DNA from 2 places in the Streptomyces sp. cg35 genome. Region 2 is predicted to be linked to the other one. Evidence: riboswitches for the same ligand, from Rfam matches in the RefSeq annotation. Region 2 holds a riboswitch; the other holds the start of a gene.
What was found. Region 2 has a riboswitch for ZMP and ZTP ahead of ACQUQD_RS00785 (bifunctional 5,10-methylenetetrahydrofolate dehydrogenase/5,10-methenyltetrahydrofolate cyclohydrolase). Riboswitches for the same ligand answer to the same signal wherever they lie in the genome.

Region 1: linked by a shared signal. The riboswitch ahead of ACQUQD_RS16030 (glycine hydroxymethyltransferase) and the one ahead of ACQUQD_RS00785 (bifunctional 5,10-methylenetetrahydrofolate dehydrogenase/5,10-methenyltetrahydrofolate cyclohydrolase) in region 2 are both predicted to bind ZMP and ZTP.

The regions. Positions count from the first base shown of each region.
Region 1 covers NZ_CP191268.1:3,515,663-3,520,070, forward strand. The annotation lists gene ACQUQD_RS16025 (hypothetical protein) at 154-858, shown strand; gene ACQUQD_RS16030 (glycine hydroxymethyltransferase) at 942-2,402, opposite strand; ZMP/ZTP riboswitch at 2,464-2,550, opposite strand; gene rocD (ornithine--oxo-acid transaminase) at 2,690-3,925, shown strand; gene ACQUQD_RS16040 (glutathionylspermidine synthase family protein) at 4,041-4,408, opposite strand, start outside.
Region 2 covers NZ_CP191268.1:155,474-159,881, forward strand. The annotation lists gene ACQUQD_RS00775 (sensor histidine kinase) at 1-72, opposite strand, end outside; gene ACQUQD_RS00780 (Pr6Pr family membrane protein) at 364-981, opposite strand; gene ACQUQD_RS00785 (bifunctional 5,10-methylenetetrahydrofolate dehydrogenase/5,10-methenyltetrahydrofolate cyclohydrolase) at 1,511-2,377, opposite strand; ZMP/ZTP riboswitch at 2,399-2,484, opposite strand; gene ACQUQD_RS00790 (substrate-binding domain-containing protein) at 2,589-3,683, opposite strand; gene ACQUQD_RS00795 (glycoside hydrolase family 16 protein) at 3,856-4,408, shown strand, end outside.

The DNA.
Region 1 (4,408 bases), 3.4 Mb from region 2:
CAAGATCCGCCGGGCAGGCCATAGCCGACGCAGACGAAAAGACATCCCGGCGAATCGGGAACCCGGACAGCTCGAGCGGTGTACCAGAAGTGACAGTGCACGGAGGAGCCGTGCAGGGATCGGCTGGGGGTTCGAATGCGTACGGTACGAAGCGTGGCGGCACTGGCCACAGCGCTGGCTGCGGCACTGGTCATGGTGCTGTGGAGCGGTTCGCAAGCATTGGCCGGCGGGCCCACCAGCGTCCTCGTCGTCTCACCGGAGAGCAAGCAGAGCGCGTCGCTCTACTTCAGTGACAAGGAGTACGGCCGTCTGAGCAGCCTGCTCGGTGAGCCGGGCGAGGGACAGGAGAAGGTGCCACCCGGCCTCGGTGTCGGTGCGGGACGACAGCTCAACATGACGTGGCTGCTGCACGATGTGCAGCCCTGGCGGGTGGACCGCGTCTATCCCGACACTCCGGGCAGCAAGGAGGTCTGGATCCATACGTCGACGGATATCCCGGAGAAGTTCAGCGGCTACTGGCACACGGCTCAGAAGCCGGATGAGCTGCGGTCGCTGCTGCACAGGCTGGGTGTGATGGGCAAGCGGGCTCCCGGTGGGGCGCCTCCCGTATTTCCCAGCTCGGAGATATCCGGGACACCCGCGGCAGCGGCTCCAGGAGCGGCCGCCACTGCATCTGCCACGTCCGCGGCGACGGCCCGGGGCAGCGGGATCGACTGGTGGTGGGCGGTCCCCTGTGCGGGCGCTGGAGCGGCGGCAGCCCTGCTGCTTCGACCGCTGGTCATGCGTCTGCCGGAGACGCTGGCGTCGTCTCGCAGGCGCCGGGAGTCAGGCCCACGGCAGGAGCTGCGGGACATATGACCGCCTGGCGAGCAGGTTCTCGGACCGGCGCAGCCGCCGCCTCCGTCAGGGACGGGCCCCTTCCGAAGGCGGCGGGTCGAGGCTCAGGTGAGGTCGACGGCGGGGTAGAGCGGGAAACCGGCGAGCAGATCGCCGGCCCGGTGGGAGACCTCGTCGGCGACCTTGGCCTCCAGGACGTGCTGGGCCTTGGAGGGGGCGCCCTTGCTGGTGGTGCCGGCCTCGGTCGCCGTGAGGACGCGGTCGATGAGCGCGGCGATCTCGTCCATCTCGGTGGCGCCCAGGCCGCGGGTGGTGAGGGCGGGGGTGCCGATACGGATGCCGGAGGTGTACCACGCGCCGTTCGGGTCGGCAGGAATGGCGTTGCGGTTGGTGACGATGCCGGAATCGAGAAGCGCGGACTCGGCCTGTCGGCCGGTCAGACCGTAGGAGGTGGCGACATCGATCAGATTGAGGTGGTTGTCCGTACCGCCGGTGACCAGGGTCGCTCCGCGCCGGGTGAGGCCTTCGGCGAGGGCGCGGGAGTTGTCGACGACGGCCTGGGCGTAGCCACGGAAGTCAGGACGGCGGGCCTCGGCGAGCGCGACAGCCTTCGCGGCCATGACGTGCGGCAGCGGACCGCCCAGCACCATCGGGCAGCCGCGGTCCACCTGGTCGGCGAGCGAGTCGTCGCACAGGACCATGCCGCCGCGCGGGCCGCGCAGCGACTTGTGGGTGGTCGTGGTGACGATCTGGGCGTGCGGCACCGGGTCGAAGTCGCCGGTGAGGACCTTGCCCGCGACAAGACCGGCGAAGTGAGCCATGTCGACCATCAGCGTTGCCCCGACCTCGTCGGCGATCTCCCGCATGATGCGGAAGTTCACCAGGCGCGGGTAGGCGGAGTAGCCGGCGACGATGATCATCGGCTTGAACTCGCGGGCCGTGGCGCGCAGCGCCTCGTAGTCCAGGAGTCCGGTGGCCGGGTCGGTGCCGTAGCTGCGCTGGTCGAACATCTTGCCGGAGATGTTGGGTCGGAACCCATGCGTGAGGTGGCCGCCGGCGTCCAGGGACATGCCGAGCATGCGCTGGTTGCCGAAGGCCTGGCGCAGCTCTGTCCAGTCGACGTCGGACAGGTCGTTGACGTTGCGCACCCCGGCTCGCTGCAGGGCGGGAGCCTCGACGCGGTCCGCGAGGACGGCCCAGAAGGCGACGAGGTTGGCGTCGATGCCGGAGTGCGGCTGGACATACGCGTGCTGGGCGCCGAAGAGCTCTCGGGCGTGTTCAGCGGCCAGGGACTCGACGGTGTCGACGTTGCGGCACCCCGCGTAGAAGCGGCGGCCGACGGTGCCCTCGGCGTACTTGTCGCTGAACCAGTTGCCCATCGCCAGCAGGGTGGCCGGAGAGGCGTAGTTCTCACTGGCGATCAGCTTGAGCATCTCGCGCTGGTCGGCGATCTCCTGGCCGATGGCGTCGGCGACCCGGGGCTCCACGCTCCGGATCACGTCGAGGGCGCTGCGGAAGGCGACTGACTCGGTGGAAAGGGAGGAGGAAGGGGTGGGCTCTGGCATGAAGGACCTCCGGGACGGGTTCTCCCCGGTCCGAGCGGGCTCGGACAGACGGGGCGCTGCACGGTTCGGCCCAGGCGCACGGCACACAGTTCGCGGGCCGCTCCCCGATGGTCGGTCCCATCCCAGCGCGCCAGTCACGGCCCGGGAATCACATTACCGGGCGCGCCGGTGCGCGAGGTTTCCGCGTCCAGGATGCGAGCGACGATAGGAAGGGGCCACAAACCCGTCTCGCGCCGTAAGAGCCGCAAGGCCTTCAGAGCCGTAAGAACGGAGATCCCGTGACTTCTGTGACTCCCGCCCACACCGCCGAGGACCCACGTGCTGCTACGGAGGGCTTGATCGCCGCCTCCGAGGAGCACAGCGCGCACAACTACCATCCGCTGCCCGTCGTCGTCGCCACGGCGGAGGGCGCGTGGATGACGGACGTCGAGGGGCGCCGCTATCTGGACATGCTCGCCGGGTACTCCGCCCTCAATTTCGGGCATGGAAACCGGCGGCTGATCGAGGCGGCCAAGGCCCAGCTGGAGCGCGTCACCCTGACCTCTCGGGCGTTCCATCACGACCGGTTCGCCGAGTTCTGTACGCAGCTCGCCGAGTTGTGCGGCATGGAGATGGTGCTGCCGATGAACACGGGGGCGGAGGCGGTGGAGACCGCGGTGAAGACCGCCCGTAAGTGGGGGTACCGGGTCAAGGGCGTGCCGGACGGCCGGGCGCGGATCGTGGTCGCGAGCGACAACTTCCACGGCCGGACGACGACCATCGTCAGCTTCTCCACGGATCCGGAGGCCCGAGCGGACTTCGGGCCCTACACGCCGGGGTTCGACATCGTCCCGTACGGCGACCTGGAAGCGCTCCGGGACGCGATGACCGAGGACACGGTGGCGGTCCTTCTGGAGCCGATCCAGGGTGAGGCGGGGGTGCTGGTGCCGCCGCCCGGATACCTGCCGGCGGTGCGGGAGCTGACGCGCGAGCGCAGCGTGCTGTTCATCGCGGACGAGATCCAGTCGGGGCTCGGGCGGACGGGGCGGACGTTCGCCTGCGAGCACGAGGGCGTGGTGCCCGACATGTATGTGCTGGGCAAGGCGCTCGGGGGCGGTGTCGTGCCGGTGTCGGCGGTCGTGTCGAGCAAGGCGGTGCTGGGGGTGTTCCGACCGGGCGAGCACGGGTCGACGTTCGGCGGCAATCCGCTCGCTTGTGCTGTGGCGCTCGAGGTGATCGCGATGCTGCGGGGCGGGGAGTTCCAGCAGCGGGCCGCGGAGCTGGGTGAGCATCTGCACGCCGAGCTGGGCCTGTTGGCCGGGACGGGCAAGGTGACCGAGGTGCGGGGCCGTGGGCTCTGGGCGGGTGTGGACATCGATCCGGCGTACGGGACGGGACGGGAGATCTCGGAGAAGTTGATGGATCGGGGTGTGCTCGTGAAGGACACCCATGGCTCCACGATCCGGATCGCCCCGCCCCTGGTGATCAGGAAGGAGGATCTGGACTGGGGGCTCGATCAGCTCCGTGCGGTACTCGGCGCGTGAACGGCGGCGCCCGGAGACATCCGAGAGTTCCTTGACACCTGAAGAGTGATGACGCCCCGGGGCGTATCAGGGCCCGAGGCCGGGTCTGGGGTCGGCGGCCCAGACCCGGTCGGCGCTAGAGGATGACGTGGGGCAGGAAGCGGGCGTATTCGTCCGTGATCGGGCCCGAGGATTCACGGATGCCGAGACCCGCGGCTTCGTTCTCCACGACCCAGGCACCCAGCACCACCCGGTTGCCGTCGAAGTCGGGCAAGAGGCTCAGTTCCTGGTAACAGCAGGCCTCTTCACGAGGCGTCGTTTCGGTTGGTGAGCTGCCCGGTTCGTGGAGAGTGACGCCGGCGCCTTCGCGGCCGAGGAGGGGCTTGGCGACGTACCCGGTGGTGCGGGCGAGTTCGCGCGGGCCGTCCAGGTAGGCGGGGAGGAGGTTCGGATGGCCCGGGAAGAGTTCCCAGAGCACGGCCAGGAGCGCCTTGTTGGACAGGA
Region 2 (4,408 bases):
CACCACCACGGGAAACCGATGCCGCAGCACCACCAGGACAACAGCGACCGCCCCGAGCACCAGCTCGCCCACGCCACGGGGTCCCCAGCCCAAAGACCACTCCAGGACGGCCGCCGTGGCTCCGAGCACCAGGAACGCCGCCGCTGCCTCCACAACAGGACGCCACCAGGCCGGGTACGGGACGTGGAACGACGAAGAGCGCAGCACCCTCACATGATCACATCCAGTCCCTCTCGGCGGTCCGCACGCCGCGGGTCCTGTCCCGCCTTCGGCCATCACGTTCCGGTCCGCGCCGACGGCCTGTTGCGCCGGCCGTCGCATCATCGGGCGGTGAGACCGCCGTACTTGGTGTGCGCCGCCCGGTCAGGCCTGCGTGCGCTGAGCACTCTGGCGCCGGCGGGCATTGGCCGCCCAGGTGATTGCGGCAGTGAGAGCGCACGCCAGGACAGCGATCAGCAGACAGGCGACAAGCACGCGGGGGTAGCCGTGGGCCTCGGCATTGAGGAAGGGGTAGGGATACCAGTGCGCCAGGGGTCCACGTACGAGCGTGTAGGCGGCGTAGAGCAGGGGAAATGCCAGCCAGGTCACCGTACGACTCAGGCGGAGCGGGCGCGTGGGCGGGAACAGGAGCCAGTCGGCGAGCATGACCAAAGGCATGAGCTGGTGCAGGACCGTGTTGGTCCAGGGGAGCATCGCGGTCTCCACGTCGGCCAGAGCGATGGCGAAGACGAGACCGGTGATCACCATGTAAAGCGTCACCGCTCCGCGCAGCAGGTCCGGAGTCGGCGGGAGGCCCAGAGCGGCGGCCAGGGCGCCGTAGGCCAGCACGAGAGTGGTGGCGCAGTTGCTCAGCACCGTGAAATAGCTGAAGAAGTCGTCGATGCCCACGCCGACAGACGGGGCGTGGGCGGCACTGGCTGCGAGCGCCGCCGCCGTCAGCACCGCAAGAGCGACCCGTGTCACGGGCACCAGGAACCGCATGTCATCCTCCACCGGGATTGTCGCCCCACGTCACGGCTAGAGCGTCGTTTCTCTGATCGGTTGGCCAGTCGGTCGGATGTGCCTGTCCGGTCAGTGATCACTGATGCAAGCTCGGCTCGTCCCAGACCGCTCACCAGCGACTGATCAGGTGGGCCCTGCAAGGCACCAGGGAGCGGAACTTCACTGCGGTCCCGGCATTGGCGAGACAGGGGCCCGCCCTGGCGGCGCAGGCTCGGCCGGCGGCGTGATCACAGGAAGTGTGACATGCCGTGACGAGCGGCAGATCGACGTAACCCAGGGCCAGGACGCCTCACTCCCCCGGTGGGGCGACGACAGCGGACCTTGTCCTGAGCCGATGGCAGCCAGGATCATGCACACACGAACTGGTGGACGGGAGGCTGCACTTCGACAGCGACTTTGACGACGTCTGCGGACCCTCGTCCTCTGCGGCTCACCGCACTCACGGGCGGCGAGCCGCTATCAGGACGAACTGCCGACCAGCCCGCTACGAGGTCTCTCGTTCAGGCGGTCAGTGGTGCTGCGTTCCGGACTGTTCGGCGGCGGCGTCCACGGTCTGCGCGAGCAGGACGGCGATGGTCATCGGCCCGACGCCGCCGGGCACCGGAGTGATCAGACGGGCGCGGGTACGGGCGGTGTCGAAGTCCACGTCGCCGACGTTGCCCGGGTTGTATCCGGCGTCGATCACCACCGCGCCGGGCTTGATGTCCTGACCCCGGATCAGCCGGGGCCGTCCCACGGCCGCCACCACGACGTCAGCTTCCCGGACGATCCCCGGCAGGTCCGCCGTGCGGGAGTGGCAGTAGGTCACTGTCGCGTCCTTGGCGAGCAGGAGCATCCCTGCAGGCTTGCCGAGAATCGCACTGCGGCCCACCACGACGGCGTGCTTGCCGGCGAGGTCGACGTCGTACGCCTCCAGCAACCGCATAATTCCGCCCGGAGTGCAGGACACAAAACCCGGCCGCGCGAAGCTCATCGCGGCGAACGAATGGAGCGTGACCCCGTCGACATCCTTCTCCGGGGCGATGGCCTCGAACGCCGCTCGCTCGTCGATGTGCGGGCCGCAAGGATGCTGGAGCAGAATGCCGTGCACGTCCGGATCGCCGGACAGACCAGCGAGGGTGTCGATCAGTTCGGCGGTCGTGGTGGTGGCGGGCAGAGCGATGTGCCGGGACTGGATGCCCGCCTTCGCGCACCGTGCGCGCTTCATGCGGACGTACGTGGCCGACGCGGGGTCTTCTCCCACCAGCACCGTCGCCAGGCAGGGGCGGGTCCCCCCACGCCGTGAAACCTCTGCCGCCTTGGCAGCAGCCTCTTCGATGATGCGTTTGGCGAGGCCGGTGCCGTCCATGAGCCGGGCCGTCCGAGTCGCGGGCATCGTTGCCTCCAGGCGTTGCTGACCACTCGCCCAGGCGCACGGCAACGACGTCTCGTCAGGCCGCTCCCCGGTGGTGCTCCACCTCAGCGCCAGTCACGGCCCACACCGCACTGTAGTAGGCGCAGCATGCTCACGCCGGTCAGAACGCCTCAGCATCGAAAGCCGGTGCGCCACTGCCCGCGCGATCTCCCCGGGATGTGTTCCCTCCCGTTCATCCATGCCGTACGGGCCCGGTGGAGTCCCGCACGACGAGGCGCGGCACGAGGGACTCCTGGCGGCGCGGGGCGTCCGGATCGGACAGACGCGCGCGCAGGACGTTCACCGCCAGCCGCCCAATCTCGGCCTTGGCCGGGGACACGGCAGTGAGTGGCACCTCCGACAGATCGGCCACTTCGTCGTCGTATCCGATCACCGACAGGTCCCCGGGGACGTCGAGTCCACGTCGCCCGGCGACACTGACGAGCAGCGCGGCCTCCCGGTCAGCGAAACAGAGTGCCGCCGTGGCCCGGTGTGCGATCAGGCGGTCGAGGAAGCGCTCGGCGTCCTTGGGCGTCCACCGGGTCAGCGACTCGGAGACGGTCGGGTCGGGACCGAGCCCCGCGTTCTGCAGACCGGCCCGCAGCCCTGATCTGACCTGCGCGGCGGTGTGCGCGCTGGCGCGCTCCAGGTAGCCGATCCGGGTGTGCCCGAGCTCCACCAGGTGACGGATCGCGGAGTGCGCGCCGGCGGCATGGTTCGAGGCGACGAACTCGTCGAGCGTGGCCGGGATCTCGAGGCCGCGCTCGACGAGGACCACCGGCAGTCCGAGGCCGTCGAGGCCGTCGGTCCACAGCCCTGAGGCCGTCTCGCCGAGTCCCGGCACCAGGAGCAGCCCTGCCGCGCCGGCGTTCGCGAGGTTCTCGATCGCCTGCCGTTCCGTAGCGGGGTCCCAGTCGGTGCTGCGCAGCATCATCTGTGCGCCGTGCCGGGCGAGTTCACGCTCGATGCCCCCGATGATCCGAGGGTAGTAGTACGTCATGGAGGGCACCGCGACCCCGACGAGCGGCCCCGCCTCGGCCTTGTCCGCCGTTGCGATGTATGTGCCCGAACCCTGCTTGCGGTACACGAGCCCGTCCTGGACCAGCAGGTCGACCGCCCTGCGTACGGTGTTCAGGCTCACGCCCTGCTCGCGGGCCAGCGCCTGCTCGGTCGGCAATCTGCCCGCGGGCCAGCGCAGTTCGGCGATGCCCTTGCGGAGCTCTTCGGCGAGGCTCCGGGCCTTCTGGCCCCGGACGGCCGTGCCCGCGGAGGCTTGTGGTGCGCTCACGTGTTCCTGCCCTCGGTTCTCAACGCGACGAATCCGACCTTACTGGCGGGACGGCCCGGCCGGTTCAGCCTGTCGATCTAATTCGTTCTAATGAATTAGTTGACCATGCGAATGACTTCCTCCACACTCCTCGGCAAGCAACCCTGCGACCGAGGCGCGAGGAGAGTGCACAGTGACGAACAACGCGAGTCGTCTCCTGGTCGTCGCGACCGTCCTGAGCGCATGCACACTGCTCACGACCGCGGCCGGTACGGCGGGGGCGGGCGCCACGGCCCGTTCGACCGCAGTCGACCCCGCATCCCCGGCCGGTGTTCGGCCGCTCGGTGCCGAGAGAGCTTCGGCGTCCGAGCTGGTCTTCAGCGACGAGTTCACCGACTCCGCTCTGGACAGCACGAAGTGGACCGCCCTGGACCAGGAGCGCGACCCGCACGACGGCATCCGCTGGTGGTACAAGCCGGCCAACGTCCGCCCCGACGCAGCCGGGCAGGGTGCCCTCGCCATCGACGTCCGGAACATCGGCGCCGGCCAGTACGCCGGCGGCCGGATCGAGACGAAGAGCAAGTACGCCTGGCACGGCGGCGCGATCGAGTTCAAGGTCCATGTGCCTCCCACCAACGGCCACTTGGCCGCGGTCTGGCTGCAGCACCCCACCCACGGCAGCACGCCGGGCACGGCCGCCGACGGCGCGGAGATCGACATCGCGGAGACCGCGTACCAGTCCGACA